2 regions of the Streptomyces sp. 8N706 genome follow, and region 1 is predicted to be linked to the other one. Evidence: riboswitches for the same ligand, from Rfam matches in the RefSeq annotation. Region 1 holds a riboswitch; the other holds the start of a gene.
The links. Region 1 has a riboswitch for glycine ahead of gcvT (glycine cleavage system aminomethyltransferase GcvT). Riboswitches for the same ligand answer to the same signal wherever they lie in the genome.
Positions count from the first base shown of each region.

Region 2: linked by a shared signal. The riboswitch ahead of gcvP (aminomethyl-transferring glycine dehydrogenase) and the one ahead of gcvT (glycine cleavage system aminomethyltransferase GcvT) in region 1 are both predicted to bind glycine.

Region 1 covers NZ_JBQQBW010000058.1:14,364-22,787, reverse strand. The annotation lists gene ACTWQE_RS21250 (ABC transporter substrate-binding protein) at 1-735, opposite strand, end outside; gene ACTWQE_RS21245 (ABC transporter permease) at 792-1,790, opposite strand; gene ACTWQE_RS21240 (enhanced serine sensitivity protein SseB C-terminal domain-containing protein) at 2,503-3,354, opposite strand; gene ACTWQE_RS21235 (enhanced serine sensitivity protein SseB) at 3,490-4,275, opposite strand; gene ACTWQE_RS21230 (AAA family ATPase) at 4,545-5,240, opposite strand; glycine riboswitch at 5,376-5,481, shown strand; glycine riboswitch at 5,482-5,591, shown strand; gene gcvT (glycine cleavage system aminomethyltransferase GcvT) at 5,640-6,770, shown strand; gene gcvH (glycine cleavage system protein GcvH) at 6,941-7,318, shown strand; gene glyA (serine hydroxymethyltransferase) at 7,353-8,424, shown strand, end outside.
Region 2 covers NZ_JBQQBW010000033.1:56,263-64,686, forward strand. The annotation lists gene ACTWQE_RS15130 (DUF5999 family protein) at 101-307, shown strand; gene gcvP (aminomethyl-transferring glycine dehydrogenase) at 423-3,308, opposite strand; glycine riboswitch at 3,495-3,590, opposite strand; gene ACTWQE_RS15140 (PRC-barrel domain-containing protein) at 3,703-4,080, shown strand; gene ACTWQE_RS15145 (DNA polymerase IV) at 3,996-5,516, opposite strand; gene ACTWQE_RS15150 (MerR family transcriptional regulator) at 5,571-6,182, opposite strand; gene ACTWQE_RS15155 (bifunctional nuclease family protein) at 6,353-6,826, opposite strand; gene ftsR (transcriptional regulator FtsR) at 6,879-7,625, opposite strand; gene ACTWQE_RS15165 (FHA domain-containing protein) at 7,644-8,424, opposite strand, start outside.

The DNA of each region.
Region 1 (8,424 bases):
CTCGTTGTAGGACTGGAACTTGTACGGCCCCGAGGACACGATGTGCTTCACATACTCCGCGCCCTTGTCCTTCGCCTGCGGCACGGGGGCCGTCTGGGAGAAGGTCGCCAGGTAGTCGAAGTCCGCGAACGGCTTGCTCAGCTTGAACACGATCGTGCTGTCGTCGGGGGTCTCAATGGACTTGATCCCCTCCTTCGACTTGTCCTTGTAGGGACCCTTGTACTTGTCGCCGCCCTCGAGATACGCCTTGAAGTAGGTCGGGCCGTGCGACAGCGCCTCCGGGGCGAAGTTGCTGCGCTCGATCGCGTACTTCACGTCCTTGGACGTCACCGGGGTGCCGTCCTCGAACTTCACGCCCTTGCGGAGCTTGTACGTCCAGGTCTTGGCGTCCGCACTCGGCTTGCCGAGGGACTCGGCCAGGTCCGGGACGACCTCCAGTCCCTCCTTGCCCGCGGCCGGCTTGAAGCTGGTGAGGCTGCGCCCGTAGAGCCGGGAGAAGTTCTGGACCCAGCCGTAGTAGGTGTTGCCCGGGTCCAGCGAGTCCGGCACATCCGAGTGCTCGAAGGTGACCGAGCCGCCCTTCTTGTCCGACTCGTTGACGATGGAGTCGAGCGCGGCGTCCGCCGAGGCGTTCCCGCCCTTGCCGTCACCGTCCTTCGAGCCGCCGCAAGCGGACGCGCTGAGCGCCAGCACGATGGCTGTCGCCAGGACAGCTGTCGCTTTCTTGGTCTTCATCCTGAGGAAAGCCCCCTCAATCGATTGGTACGGCGCGGTACGCAGGTCGGCCGTCGTTACTTGCTGCGAGGGTCGAGGGCGTCTCGCAGCCCGTCACCCAGCAGGTTGAATGCCAGCACGGTGACGAAGATCGCCATGCCGGGCACGATCATGTACTGCAGATCGACCTCGTACAGGTCCACCGCACTGGTGAGCATGCCGCCCCACGAGGCCTGCGGAGGCGCGATACCGACACCGAGGAAGCTCAGCGCGGCCTCGAACAGGATGTTGGTCGGGATCAGCAGCGTCGAGTAGACGAGGATCGGCGCCACCAGGTTGGGGAGCAGCTCCCGGAAGAGGATGAACGGACCGCGGGCCCCGAGGCTCCGCGACGCCTCCACGAACTCCCGCTCCCGCAGGCTGAGGGTCTGTGCGCGCACGATCCGGCCCATGTAGGGCCAGTTGAAGAATCCGATCACGAAGATCAGCACGCTGATGCGCAGCGGCAGGCCCTCCAGTCCGAAGGCACCGTCCTGCAGCGCCGCGGAGATGGAGATCGCGAAGAGCAGCAGCGGGAAGGCCAGGAAGGTGTCCATCATCCGGCTGATCACGCTGTCGACCCAGCCACCGTAGTAACCGGCGATCACACCCAGGACCGTCCCGATCGCAACGGAGAGCAGCGTGGCGCCCGCGGCGACCAGCAGCGACACCCAGGAGCCCTCGATGATGCGGGCGAGCAGGTCCCGGCCGAGGCCGGGCTCCACACCGAGCGGGTGGTCCCAACTCATACCGCCCCACCCGCCCTTGGGGGCGAGGAGCTGCGGGTCGACGAGGTCCTGGTGGAGCTCGTTCGGGTCCAGCCCGAAGATCGACTGAATCGGCTTGGACAGCACGGCGAGAAGGACCAGGAGCAGCACCACGATGCCGCCGGCGACCGCCACCTTGTCCCGCTTGAAGCGCATCCAGGCGATCTGACCGAGCGAACGGCCCTGGATCTGGCTCTTCTTGACCCCGGTGAGGACAGCCTCGGGCTGTGCCTCGGCTTCCGCCCCGGTGGTCTCGATCGGTGCGGTCACGGTGCGTTTGACCCCTCTCGACCGGCGGTGGCCGGCCCACGCGTGCCGCTGTAGCGGCCTGTTCACATCACTGGTGCGTCGTAACTGGTGGTTCTGGTTCGTGAAGTGCGGACGTCGCACCTCCCGCCGGCCTCCGCACATCGCGCGTAGACCGCAGGAGAGCAACGGCCCGGCGAACGTGAGTCTTCATCGCGTTTGCGATCACCCGCCAGACCTCCCCGGGAATGGATGCGCAACTGTGATGCAGCCTGGGGTCTTCCGTTATACGGACAGCCGCTGCGGCTGAGCGGATCGGCGGTCCGCCGTGCCCGGCCGGGAAGAGGAGGACAAAACGGTCCGGAATTCCAGGATTTGGCAAAGAGGAGGGGGCGCTCGCCCCCGACGGCCATGTGTTTGCGCAACCGCGTCCATATGCCGGAACGCGTTTCCCAGGACTGCCACGGGTACGGTCAGCGCGTTCGGTCGGGGGATCCGGGCCGGAACGCGGCTTTGCGGCCCGGAAGTCCGGGGTGAGTACGCGGCCTTCCCTCCGTCCCGAGGCCCGGGCCGGAACGCGGCTTTCCGGCCCGGAAGTCCGGGGTCGGTGCGCGGCCTTCCCTCCGTCCGGAAGCCCGGGCCGCACCCCGTTCTCCTCCGGAGAGTCCGGGCACCACGAGGCAGTACAAGGCAGTACGAGGCAGTACGAGGCTTATCGCCCCGCCCTGAGGCCGGGTCAGTACGCGCGCGGAGCCGTACCCGGCTGCCAGCCCGGGGAGGCGGGAGCCCCGGCGGAACGGGGTAGGGGGTAGCCGTACCCCGGGGCGGGGGCCGCGGGCGCCGGCGGCGCACCCGCGCCGTACCCGTCACGGTCGAAGAAGGGGCGCGCGTTCGCCCGCAGCCACAGGGCCACGGGGTCGTAGTCGTCGGACATCGCCACCGTCGACACCGGCAGCCCGTCCGGGACCGCTCCGATCGACTGCTGCATCATCACCCGCACCGAATCCACGGCCTGCGGGCTCGTGTCGTACAGATCCAGGCCGATGGCGAGATACGGCGCTCCCAGGGCCGGTTGCACCCACGCACGGCGCAACGCCCGGACGGCGGGGGTGCGATGGGCGTTCTGCGTCAGCAGGGCGTAGAACTGGGGGATCTCGATGGTCGGTTCGGAGAGCCGCAGGGGCCCCGCGGGCAGCCGGTCCAGGCCTCCGGCGATGCGGCGCAGATCGGCCCAGGGGATGCCGACGCCGCCGCCCGGGGCGTGCGGGTTCAGCCAGAGGCCCCAGCGGTCGGGGTAGAGGGCGGTGGCGACGTCCCAGCCGGTGACGACTTCGTGCGCGCGGTTCCAGCCACTGGCGGCGAGCTCCTGGGCGGAGGTGACGCAGGGTGCGTAGCCCAGGCCGTCGACCTCCATGTTCCCGTACTGGGCGTCCGGTGCTCCCGGTCGGCCGTGCCAGAGCAGCATCCAGATGCGGCCCTCGGCGAGGGCGTGCAGCAGCGCCTCGTAGGCGTCGTACCGCCCGGGTGTCACCTGCCGCAGCGTCTCCTCGACGGCCCCGGCCGCCGCTGCGCTGGCTCCCGCGCTCACCTGACTCCGCCCCTTCTTCCGGCCTTTCGGCACCTTTTCAGGGCACATCGGTGCACCCCGCCCGGTCATGCAACCAGCTTACGAGTCCCTCGTCGCCGGTCTTGGTGTGCTACCGGCGGTACGTGCGGGTCGTGCTCAGCGGTCCGCGGTGTGGAACGGGCGCACCCGCTCCAGCATCCAGTAGCCGACCGGATCCTGCGCGATGTCCAGCAGTACCAGTTGTACGGGCCAGGGCACCGGGACCGCGCCGAGCGCGCGTCCGAGCGCCTCCATCACCGCGGCCCGGTCCTCGGGTTCACAGCGGATGAGTTCGACACCGACGAAGAGCGCGGGGGCGTCGCCCTCGACGCTGGCGAGGGCGCGGCGGGCGGTGCGGACCAGCCCGGTGACGGCGAACTCCCCGGCGGCGGCGGCGAGGAAGTCGACGGGTTCGGCCTGCCAGTCCGGTTCGAACATCCGCACCCGGCCGCCGCTGGTGGGGCCGTCGAGCTCGGTGCGGCCCGCCCGGCACAGCTCGGCGACCGCGGGCGGCGGCAGCGGGACGCCGACCGCGCCACCGGGATTGACGGCGATACCCAGCTGCGGCGGCAGTCCGCGGGCGAACTCACGGGCGGGCGCGATGGTGAAGGACATATGGGAGCCGACGACCTGGAGGAACTGCTGCTCGGAGCTGAAGACCGGGACGTACGCGGCGCCTTCGATCTCCATGGTCGGCAGGTCCAGGTCCCGGCTCTCACGGCTGCCGCCGTTCGGCAGCGGCACCCAGACATGACTGCGGCCGAGCACCTCGACCAGCCGGGCTCCGGCGCCGGGGACACCGAGCGAGGCGGCGAGCACCTCCTCGAGTTCATTGCCCGGGAAACCGGCCGGGGGAATCCCGCCGGCAGGCATGGAATAGCCGTGCTGCTCCGTCATGCTCATCGGGCCCCACCAACCCCGTCTCGTCCGAACTGCACACGCACCTTAACGGCTGGCTGTCCCGCTGCTCCCCGGGGCGTCCCGAATCTGTGACACGGCCCCGCGCACTCCGGACGTAGTGGGCAAATCAACGGGGCCGGACTCCGTATCCTCCCGCCTGATTCCTCCGTACGCCCGGTACCGCTGCCCGTCCGCACGGCGCCGTCCGTCCGCACGGCTCGGCCCGCGGTCCTTCCGTACGGCGGGATCCGGCAGCGGCGGGGTCCGCGCGCTCACTCGAAGGCGATACCGCTCAGGGCACTCGCCGTACCGCGGTCCAGCAGCACGGCTGAGGCACAGCCGCGCGGCGGTTGTCCGCTCTCCATGTCCCCGACGAGCCGCCCCACCGCACGCCGGTGCCGCCCGAAGGCGTACCCGGAGACGCCCCGTCCGCGCGACGCCTGGCCCTCCAGGGCGGTCTCCGGCGGTACATCCAGCAGTGCCAGATGCAGGGACCGCCCCCGGCGGCGGGCGTCGCGCGCCAGCCAGCGGCGCACCCACGCGAGACTGCCGCAGTCGTGCACCACGACGCTGTCGCCGGAGCGCAGCGCCCGGCGCAGCCCGGCGTAGTGGGCCAGGCGGACCAGGGGGCGGTAGAGGGCGTACGGCAGCAGCGTCGGCGCCCGGTGCTCCCAGCGGTCCCGGGTATCCTGCGAGTCGATCCGGCGTACGGCCCCTCCGCGGCGGTCCAGCGCGGCGGCCGCCCGTTTGATCAAGGTGCTCTTGCCGCTCCCCGGGAGCCCGGAGACGACGACCACGTCACCGGCCGGGTAGCGCAGCTCGCTCACCCGCCGGCCCCGCAGATCCGTGGTCGGCCCGCGCCGCCCCGGCCTGACGACCGCCGACGTGGGCGGCGCCGCCTGCGGGGGGACGGCGCCGAACCCGGCGGCCCCTGTTGTCGCACACGCTCCGTGCCTCTGCACCGTGATCGTCCTCCTAGGTCCGGTCACTGCGGCAGTTTCAAGAAAAGGTAATGCCATACAACCGCGTCACCCTCACCTGAACGGCCCGAATGTGTCACAGCCATGCAATGATGTGCCCCGCAAACTCCATACCGGCCGCTTGTAACCCGCGCGGGAGAGTCCCCGGACCGGCAGTGAGCCGGGCGCCGGGGCGCCGAAGGAGCAAGTCCTCCCTTGAATCTCTCAGGCCCCGTACCGCGCGGGCGAGGCACATCTGAAAAGCGGGCCGCCGCGGTGCGGCTCCACCCAAGGTGCAAGCCGTAACCCCTCTGCGGGGTCGTGGCGAACCTCTCAGGTTCCGATGACAGATGGGGAGGCTGTGTTCATGTCGACAGAGCCTCACCACCCCTGCCCGGGAGCCTGAAGATGACCGATTCCCCACGCCGTACCTCCCTCGACGCGCTGCATCGCAGGCTCGGGGCGACCATGACCGACTTCGCCGGCTGGGACATGCCGCTGCGCTACGGCAGTGAGCGCGAGGAGCATCTGGCGGTCCGCACCCGCGCCGGCCTCTTCGACCTCTCCCACATGGGCGAGATCACCCTGACCGGCCCCCAGGCCGGTGAGCTGCTCGACTACGCGCTCGTCGGCCATCTCTCCGCGCTCGCCCCCGGCCGCGCCCGCTACACCATGATCTGCGACGCCGAGGGCGGCATCCTCGACGACCTGATCGTCTACCGGCTCGCCGACGAAGAGTTCATGGTGGTGGCCAACGCCTCCAACGCGCAGGTCGTCCTGGACGCGCTCACCGAGCGTGCCGGGGGCTTCGACGCGGCCGTCCGCGACGACCGGGAGGCGTACGCGCTGCTCGCCGTCCAGGGTCCGGAGTCCCCCGGCATTCTCGCGTCGCTGACCGACGCCGACCTGGACGGGCTGAAGTACTACGCGGGTCTGCCCGGGACCGTCGCCGGTGTGCCCGCGCTGATCGCCCGTACCGGTTACACCGGCGAGGACGGCTTCGAGCTCTTCGTCGCGCCCGGGGACGCCGAGACGCTGTGGCAGGCGCTGACCGAGGCGGGCCGGGACGCCGGCCTGGTCCCCTGCGGACTGTCCTGCCGCGACACACTGCGGCTGGAGGCGGGCATGCCGCTGTACGGGCATGAGCTCACCCGGTCCACCACGCCCTTCGACGCGGGGCTGGGCCGGGTCGTGAAGTTCGAGAAGACCACCAACGACGGCCGCTTCGTCGGGCGCGAGGCCCTGGAGGCCGCCGCGAAGCGGGCCGGGGAGGCCCCGCCGCGCACGCTGGTCGGCCTGGTCGCCGAGGGCCGCCGGGTCCCGCGCGCCGGATACCCGGTCGTCTCCACCGGTTCCGGCACCGTCATCGGCGAGGTGACCTCGGGCGCTCCGTCCCCGACGCTGGGCCGGCCGATCGCCATCGCGTATGTGGACGCGGCTCACGCCGAGCCCGGCACCGGGGGCGTGGCGGTCGACATCCGGGGCAGCCACGAGCCGTACGAGGTCGTCGCGCTGCCGTTCTACAAGCGCCGGCGCTGAGACCTTCCACCAGGGCTGGGCGCCGACTTCCCCAAAGGGCCGGCGCCGACGCCCGGAAGCCACCGCTGACGGGCTCGGAGGACGCTTCTGTCACGTTGCTCTCGTCACGCCCGTCCCACCTGTCAAGACCCCGTATCCGAGCACGCCCCCGCATCCAGGAGAATCAGGTCATGAGCAACCCCCAGCAGCTGCGCTACAGCAAGGAGCACGAGTGGCTCACCGCCGCCGAGGACGGTGTGTCGACCGTGGGCATCACCGCGCACGCCGCCGACGCGCTCGGTGATGTCGTCTACGTCCAGCTCCCGGAGGTCGGCGACGCCGTCACCGCGGGCGAGCCCTGTGGCGAGCTGGAGTCGACCAAGTCCGTCAGCGACCTGTACGCCCCGGTGTCCGGCGAGGTCACCGAGGTGAACCAGGACGTCGTGGACGACCCCGCGCTGGTGAATTCCGCCCCCTTCGAGGGCGGCTGGCTGTTCAAGGTGAGGGTCAGCGACGAGCCGTCGGACCTGCTGTCCGCCGACGAGTACACCGCCTTCACCGGCAACTGACCCCCGCCCCGCGCCCCACCTGAATGGGATCCTGATGTCGCTTCTCAACCAGTCCCTGCACGAGCTCGACCCGGACGTCGCCGCGGCCGTCGACGCCGAGCTGCACCGCCAGCAGTCCACCCTCGAGATGATCGCCTCGGAGAACTTCGCTCCGGCCGCCGTCCTCGAGGCGCAGGGCTCGGTGCTCACCAACAAGTACGCCGAGGGGTACCCCGGCCGCCGCTACTACGGCGGCTGTGAGCACGTCGACGTCGTGGAGCAGCTGGCGATCGACCGGATCAAGGCGCTGTTCGGGGCCGAGCACGCCAACGTCCAGCCGCACTCCGGAGCGCAGGCGAACGCCGCCGCGATGTTCGCCCTGCTCTCCCCCGGTGACACCATCCTGGGTCTGAACCTCGCCCACGGGGGGCACCTGACCCACGGCATGAAGATCAACTTCTCCGGCAAGCTCTACACCGTCGCCGCGTACCACGTGGACGAGAAGACCAACCAGGTCGACATGGACGAGGTCGAGCGCCTGGCCAAGGAGCACCGGCCGAAGCTGATCATCGCGGGCTGGTCCGCCTACCCCCGCCAGCTGGACTTCGCGGCGTTCCGGAGGATCGCCGACGAGGTCGGCGCGTACCTCATGGTCGACATGGCGCACTTCGCGGGCCTGGTGGCCGCGGGCCTGCACCCGAGCCCGGTGCCGCACGCCCATGTCGTCACCACCACCACCCACAAGACCCTCGGCGGCCCCCGCGGCGGTGTCATCCTCTCCACCGCCGAACTGGCGAAGAAGATCAACTCCGCGGTCTTCCCCGGCCAGCAGGGCGGCCCGCTGGAGCACGTCATCGCGGCGAAGGCCGTGGCCTTCAAGGTGGCGGCCTCGGAGGAGTTCAAGGAGCGCCAGCACCGCACCCTGGAGGGCGCGCGGATCCTCGCCGAGCGCCTGACCCGCTCCGACGTCACCGAGGCCGGTGTCTCCGTGCTGTCCGGCGGCACGGATGTGCATCTGGTCCTGGTGGACCTGCGTAACTCCGAGCTGGACGGGCAGCAGGCCGAGGACCGCCTCCACGAGGTCGGCATCACGGTCAACCGCAACGCCATCCCGAACGACCCGCGGC
Region 2 (8,424 bases), on a different contig from region 1:
CCGTGGGGCAACACTGGGACGACCGACCGATACGGGGGACGGCACCATGAACCCATCGAGCCCCAGGGCATCGACCACACCGCAGCGAAAGAACCCGACCATGTGCCAGCACCAGCCTCCCTGCCCGACCGCCGACTCCGCCGACCGGGAGGCCGCCCATCCCGTGGCGCACCACCCGGAGCAGGGCTGGAGCCTGCTGTGCAACGGCGTCCTGCTCTTCGAGGACACCGGGGAGCTGCTGCCGGATGGCAAGATCATCAACCCGCACCGACCGCTCGGCAGCGAGCGGGTGGTGACCGCCGCCTGACCCGCGGCACGCCACGCACCACCGGGGAACGGCACGACCACCGGGAACACGACGGGGCCGGCCCGGCGCAGTCCGCCGAACCGGCCCCGACGTAGTCCGCGCAAGGACGGCCGCGTCAGTCGTCGTACTCCTCCACCGGCGGGCATGAGCAGACCAGATTACGGTCGCCGAAGGCCCCGTCGATCCGCCGCACCGGCGGCCAGTACTTGTCCGCCGCCGGGACTCCGGCCGGGAAGACCGCCGTCTCACGGCTGTACGGACGCTCCCACCCGTCACTCAGCGCGGCCGCGGTGTGCGGGGCGTTGCGCAGCGGGTTGTCATCCGCGGGCCACTCCCCCGAGCCGACCCGATCGATCTCGGCCCGTATCGCGATCATCGCCTCGCAGAAGCGGTCCAGCTCGGTGAGGTCCTCGCTCTCCGTCGGCTCGATCATCAGCGTCCCGGCCACCGGGAACGACATCGTCGGAGCGTGGAACCCGTAGTCGATCAGCCGCTTGGCGACATCGTCGACGCTCACCCCCGTCGCCTTGGTGAGCGGACGCAGGTCGACGATGCACTCATGGGCGACCAGCCCGTTCGGGCCGGTGTAGAGCACCGGGTAGTGCGGCTCGAGGCGCTTGGCGATGTAGTTGGCGCCGAGAACGGCCATCTGGGTGGCCCTCCGCAGCCCCTCGGCGCCCATCAGCCGGACGTACGCCCAGGAGATCGGCAGGATGCCCGCGGATCCCCACGGAGCGGCGGAAATCGGGCCCACACCCGTCTCCGGACCGGCGGCCGGCTGGAGCGGGTGGTTCGGCAGGTACGGCGCGAGATGCGCCCGCACGGCGACGGGGCCGACGCCGGGGCCGCCACCGCCGTGCGGGATGCAGAAGGTCTTGTGCAGGTTCAGATGCGAGACGTCCGAGCCGAACCGGCCCGGCTTGGCCAGTCCCACCAGCGCGTTGAGGTTGGCGCCGTCCACGTACACCTGGCCGCCCGCGTCGTGCACGGCCGCGCAGACGTCGGTGATGTGCTCCTCGAACACGCCGTGCGTGGAGGGGTAGGTGACCATCAGTACGGCCAGCTCGTGGCCATGCTTCTCGATCTTGGCGTGCAGGTCCTCGACGTCGACGTCCCCGTCCTCGCGGGTCTTGACCACCACCACCTTCATCCCTGCCATCACGGCGCTGGCGGCGTTGGTGCCGTGCGCGGAGGAGGGGATGAGGCAGACGGTGCGCTGCGTGTCACCGTTGGCCCGGTGGTACGCCCGTACGGCCAGCAGTCCGGCCAGCTCGCCCTGTGAGCCCGCGTTCGGCTGGAGGGAAACGGTGTCGTAGCCGGTGACCTCGGCGAGGTGCTCCTCGAGCTCGTGGATGAGGGTGAGGTAGCCCTCGGCCTGCTCGACGGGCGCGAACGGGTGGAGCGCCGCGAACTGCGGCCAGGTGACCGGTTCCATCTCCGCGGTCGCGTTGAGCTTCATCGTGCAGGAGCCGAGCGGGATCATGCCGCGGTCCAGCGCGTAGTCACGGTCGGAGAGGCGGCGCAGATAGCGCAGCATCGCCGTCTCGGAGCGGTGCTGGTGGAAGACCGGGTGGGTGAGGTAGTCGTCGTGGCGCAGCAGGGCGCCCGGCAGCGTCTCCTGCACGACGGCGTCCAGCTCCTCCACGTCCGCCGCGACACCGAAGGCGCCCCACACGGCGGCCAGCTGGTCACGGCCGGTGGTCTCGTCACAGGCGATGCCGACCAGATCGGCGTCGACCTGGCGCAGGTTGACCCCGGCCTCGCGGGCGGCGGCCACGATCTCGGCGGCACGCCCGGGGACACGCGCGGTCAGCGTGTCGAAGTACGCGCTGTGCACGATCTCGACGCCTCCGGCCCGCAGGCCTTCGGCGAGGAGCACGGTGTAGCGGTGGGTGCGCCGGGCGATGTCCGCGAGCCCGTCCGGGCCGTGGTGGACGGCGTACATGCCCGCCATCACGGCGAGCAGGACCTGCGCGGTGCAGATGTTGCTCGTGGCCTTCTCACGACGGATGTGCTGCTCACGGGTCTGGAGAGCCAGCCGGTACGCCTTGTTGCCGTCGGCGTCCACGGAGACGCCGACGAGCCGGCCCGGCAGGTTGCGGGCGAACTTCTCGCGTACGGCCATGAAGCCGGCGTGCGGGCCGCCGAAGCCCATGGGCACGCCGAAGCGCTGGCTGCTGCCGACGGCGATGTCCGCGCCGAGGTCGCCGGGCGAGGTGAGCAGGGTGAGGGCGAGGAGGTCAGCGGCGACGGTGACGATCGCCCCCAGTTCGTGTGCCCGCTCGATCACCGGTCGGAGGTCCCTGACCCGGCCGGAGGCGCCCGGGTACTGCAGCAGCACACCGAATACCCCGCGCTCGGCGACGTCCGCCGGAACGCCGTCGGAGAGATCGGCGACGACGACCTCCACACCGGCCGGTTCGGCGCGGGTCTCGATGACCGCGATGGTCTGGGGCAGACAGTCGGCGTCGATCAGGAAGACCCCCTCCTTGACCTTGCCGACGCGGCGGGAGAGCGCCATCGCCTCGGCGGCGGCCGTGCCCTCGTCGAGGAGCGAGGCGCCCGAGGTGGGCAGGCCGGTGAGGTCGGCGACGACCGTCTGGAAGTTCAGCAGCGCCTCGAGGCGGCCCTGGGAGATCTCCGGCTGGTACGGCGTGTAAGCCGTGTACCAGGCGGGGTTCTCCATGACATTGCGAAGGATCACCGGCGGGGTGAAGGTGCCGTAGTAGCCGAGTCCGATCATCGGCGTCAGCACCTGATTGCGGTCCGCCAGGCCGCGCAGCTCGGCGAGGACCTCCGCCTCGGTGCGCGCCCGCGGCAGATCGAGGGCCTCGGCGCTCTTGATCACATCGGGCACGGCGGCGGCCGTGAGCTCGTCGAGTGAGCCGTAGCCCACATGGGCGAGCATCTTCGCCTGCGCCTCGCCGTTGGGACCGATATGGCGCTGCTCGAACGGAATGCCACGCTCCAGCTCGGAGAGTGGGATGCGGTTGGCGGTCATCTGCGGAGGCCTCCTGGTCGACGCGACCTGCGAGGGGCACCACGGCGGGTACCCGGATGGCCTCCCCCTCTGTCATCTCGACCTGAGAGCTTCACCGGCCCGCACGGGGCGGCCCGGCTTTCACCGTCGGTGAGGAGGGGTTCCGGCGCATACACGGCCGATGCCCGCCCTGCTTTCCAGAGTGACCTCGTCCGTGCGGTACGGGTGCCTGAGAGATTCCGGGGAGGATTTGCTCCTTCGGCGCCTCCGATTGCTGGTGGAGGACTCTCCCGCACGGGGTCTGCAGCCGTTTGCCAGCGTACCAGTGGACCTCCGCCCAGGTCGTTCGAGTGGCCGGGGGGCACGATGTGGCCTTTCGTTGTCTCCAGGGGATCCGCGAGCAGTTGGAGGAATCGTGCAGACCGATATCGATCCGCGGAGCCTGATCGGCCGCAAGGCTTTCGACCTCGACGGTGCGAAGATCGGCACCGTGGACGAGGTGTATCTGGACGACGCGACGGGCCGTCCGGAGTGGGCGGCGGTGCGCACCGGCCTGTTCGGCCGCGACGCCTTCGTGCCCCTGGAGCCCAGCGAGGTCATCGACGACACCCTGCGCGTTCCGTACCGCCGGGCACTGATCAAGGATGCCCCTGATTTCGGGGTGGGCCGGCACCTCTCCCCGGAGCAGGAGTTGCAGCTCTACCACCACTACGGTCTGGACGCGACGGCCCCGGGCGACGAGCCGGGCTCCGATGACCAGGACTTCGGGCGTATCGCGGGCAACGACGACTGATCGTCCCGCGCCGGGTCCGGCACCAGGGGCAAGGGCTCGGACGGCTCCAGGGCGGGGTCGTCCACGGGGAAGGTGCGCACCCGTCCGGGCGCCGACCACGGCTGCTCGAACCGTACGGTGACCCGCCCGACCCCGCTGCCCTGCACCCAGCCGCTGCCGAGCTCCGCGTGGCGTACGTCATGGCCCGGCACCCATCGGCGAGCCTGCTCCGGCGCGGCTTCCTCCGCGCCCGGCGGAGGGGGCGGCGCGGGATGATGAGCGCCCTCGTCCGGCTCAGGGCCCCCCAGAACGCTCTCCGCAGCCGCTGCCGCCTCCGCGGACGAAGCCTGCCCGGTCGCCGGCCGCCCGGTCGCCGCCTGCGCCGTTGCCGCCTGCGCGAAGAGGTCCTCCTGGGTGAAGTCCGCCAGCCCCGTCACCCCGACACCCAGCAGCCGCACACCGCCCGTGGTGTCCACGGACTCGAGGAGGCGCCCCGCCGCCTCCCGGATGACCGCCGGTTCGTCGGTGGGCCCCCGGAGGGTCTCGGAGCGGGTCAGGGTGGAGAAGTCGTACCGACGGACCTTGAGGACCACCGTGCGTCCGGAGCGCCCGGCGGAGCGCAGACGCTGCACACAGCGGTCCGCCAGCCGCCCGACCTGCGCCCGCACCTGTGCCCGGTCGTGCAGATCGACATCGAAGGTGTCCTCCACCGAGACCGACTTGGCGTCCCGCTCCGCGACCACGGGTCGGTCGTCGCGGCCGCTCGCCATCGAGTGCAGCGAGCTGCCGTGCGCCTTGCCCAGCAGCCGTACGAGTTCGTCCTCGCCCGCCTCCACGATCTCGCCGACGGTGTGGATGCCGGCCCGGCGCAGATGCTCGGCGGTGGCGGGCCCGACACCGGGAAGTGTGCGGACCGTCATCGGAGCCAGCATCTCGCGCTCGCTGCCCGGCGTGATCAGCACAAGACCGTCCGGCTTGGCCTCCTCCGAGGCGATCTTGGCCACCATCTTGGACCCGGCCAGACCCACCGAACCGCTGAGCCCGGTCACCGCCCGGATCTCGGCCCGCAGCCGCTCCGCGACCGCACGGGCCTCGGCGGCCGAGGCCGCCTGCCCGCCCGCCTCCAGGTCCACGAACGCCTCGTCCAGGCTCAGCGGCTCGACGAGCGGCGAGAGCCCGTGCAGCAGCTCCATGACCGCGTCGCTGACCCGGCGGTACAGCCCGAATCGGGGGGCGAGATAGGCGGCGTTGGGGCACAGCCTGCGGGCCTGTCCCATGGCCATGGCCGAGTGCACCCCGAAGACCCGCGCCTCGTACGACGCCGTGGCCACGACCCCGCGCGGACCGAGTCCTCCGACGACCACCGGCTTGCCGCGCAGGCTCGGCTTGGAGGCCTGCTCCACGGCAGCGTAGAAGGCATCCATGTCGAGATGGAGGATGGTCGGTGCGCCTCTCACACCACCGATGCTGCCCTATGGCACTGACATTCGCCCCGGGGCGGCGTGGCGGGTTCAGACGGCGCGATTGCGGCGGCGGGCGAGTTCGTCCGCGGGGTTGTGCCCGATCAGCGTCTCACCGGTCTCGACCCGCTCCCCGTGCAGCTGGGACAGGGCGTTCTCCACATCCCGCCACACCACGCCGACGGCGATGCCGAAGATGCCCTGACCGCCCTGGAGGAGGCTCACGACGTCGTCCGGGGAGGAGCACTCGTAGACCGTCGCGCCATCGCTCATCAGCGTCATCTGGGCGAGGTCGGCGCGCTCGCGGGCACGCAGGTGCTGGACCGCGGCACGGATGTTCTGCAGGGAGACGCCGGTGTCCAGGAAGCGCTTCACGATCTTCAGAACGACGACGTCCCGGAAGCTGTAGAGCCGCTGCGTACCGGAGCCGTACGCGGGCCGCACGCTCGGCTCCACCAGCCCGGTGCGTGCCCAGTAGTCCAGTTGGCGGTAGGTGATGCCGGCCGCCGCGCAGGCGGTGGGCCCGCGGTAGCCGATCCCCTCGGACGGTTCGCGGGGTGCCTCGGCCGGTGCCGCGGCGGTGTGCCCGGGGGCGGGGGCTGCCGCACCCCCGTGGAGCGGAAATGGACCGCCCGCCGCTGTACCGCTGCCGGTGCTTCTCACGCCGACCCTCCGTCCTTGACCTGCCTTCTCGACGGTAGGCAGTCACCCGGGGTGCGTCAACGATCGCCACACTCGGCACGCCGAGTGATAATCACCCTGAGGGTGGTTTATCGTGCCCCCTCCGGGGAAAGGCTAGCCGGTTGGCCGGAAGCGCCCGCCGCGCAGCCGGCTCATTGGCTGCTGGAGCCGAAGTCCTCGGGCGAGATCTGGTCGAGGAACTCGCGGAACTTCTCCACCTCGTCCTCCTGCTCATCCGGAATCGCGATCCCCGCGTCGTCCAGCACACCGTCGCTGCCGTAGATCGGCGTACCGGTGCGGAGTGCCAGCGCTATGGCGTCGGACGGCCTGGCGCTGACCTCCACGCCACTGGCGAAGACCAGCTCGGCGTAGAACACGCCTTCCCGCAGGTCCGTGATCCGGACCTCGGTGAGCTGCTGGCCGACCGCTTCGAGCACGTCCTTGAACAGGTCGTGCGTCAGGGGACGGGCGGGGGCCATGCCCTGCTGGGCGAAGGCGATCGCGGTCGCCTCCCCAGGCCCGATCCAGATGGGGAGGTAGCGGTCGCCTCCCACTTCACGCAGGAGCACGATCGGTTGGTTGGAGGGCATTTCCACCCGGACACCCACGACATCGAGCTCGTTCACACAGTAACCCTAGGACGTGCCCGGCCGGTTTGGGTAGTCGGGCACCCCTTCATCAGTACAGACGGGTCCGCAGCGCCGACTGGACCAGGGCCGCGTGGAGCCGCACGGACAGGGTCGCGAGCTCCCGTGCGGTCTTTTCCGCGTGATTCCTCGTCTGCGGGTTGCGGTGCCGCCTGAGCGGGGCCACCACCTGCTCGACCAGGCCTGCCTCGCGGTCGGCCGCCGCCTTCATCACCCGCAGATGCCGCGGCTCCAAACCGAAACGGCCGAGTTCGGCGACCAGCTTCGCGACCGGGACCGCCTCGATGTCATAGCCGCCGTCCTCCTGCGGCCCGATCAGACCGTACGACTCCCACTCCGCGAGCTCGCCCTCCTCCACCTCCGCGGCGGCAAGGAGCTCCGCGCGGCCGATACGGGCGGCCGTGGGCGCCTCGACGTCCGTCTCCGGCGCACCGTCGAGCAGCGGCTCACGGGAGCCTCCGGGGGCCGGGAGCTGCACCCGCTCACCGCGGGCCAGCGCGTCGAGGTGCTCCCGGATGACCTTCAGCGGCAGGTAGTGGTCCCGCTGCAGGCGCAGAACGGACGCGAGCCGCTCGACGTCATCCGGCGTGAACTTGCGGTATCCGGAGGGCGTGCGACGTGGCTCGACCAGGCCCTCCGCCTCCAAGAAGCGGATCTTGGAGATGGTGATCTCGGGGAACTCGTCGCGCAGCCGGGCCAGCACCGCGCCGATGCTCATCAGCCTGCCTGCCGCGGTGGCGGTGCCGGAACCGGCACCGCCCGACGGTGTCTGGTGCATGACCCCTTCCCTGACGGGTCAGATGCCCCGCTGGCTCGCGTAGAAGACCAGTCGGTACTTGCCGATCTGCACCTCGTCGCCGTTGGCGAGCGCGAGCGAGTCGATCCGCTCCCGATTGACATAGGTGCCGTTCAGACTGCCGACGTCGGCGACGGTGAAGCCGCCGTCCTGCCCGCGGCGGAACTCCACATGCCGACGGGACACGGTCACGTCATCGAGGAAGATGTCGCTCTGCGGGTGGCGGCCGGCCGTGGTCAGATCGCCGTCCAGCAGGAAGCGGCTGCCCGCGTTCGGCCCGCGACGGACCACCAGCAACGCGGAGCCCAGCGGCAGCGCGTCGACAGCGGCCTGCGCCTCGGGGGACAGCGGCGGCGCGGCCTGGCCCGTGGCCTCCGCCTCGTACGCCTCGAGACCGGAGATCGAAATGGTCGATGTCGTCTCGGAGGAACGCTCGGGCTGCGCTCCGGGGCGCAGCGGCGCTCCACAGTTGGAACAGAACCGACTGGACTCGGCGTTCCGGTGTCCGCACCTCGTACAAACAGGCAAAGCCGCGAACCCTCCACCCGTACTTGAGGCTGATGGTTCCTGGAAACCTATGCGCCCGGGCACCGCAGGGTCAACAGAAGACGCGCCCTGACCACCCGGAATGTCGCCCCCGGCCCCCTCGACCTCGTCGCGGAACAGCGGGCGCTCCTCACCCTCGGCGCTCTCGTCCGCGGTGCGCCCCGCGCGATGACGAGCCGTAGCACTGCCACCGTCTTCGCGTGCGCTCTTACCGAACAACTTTGCAAACAACTTC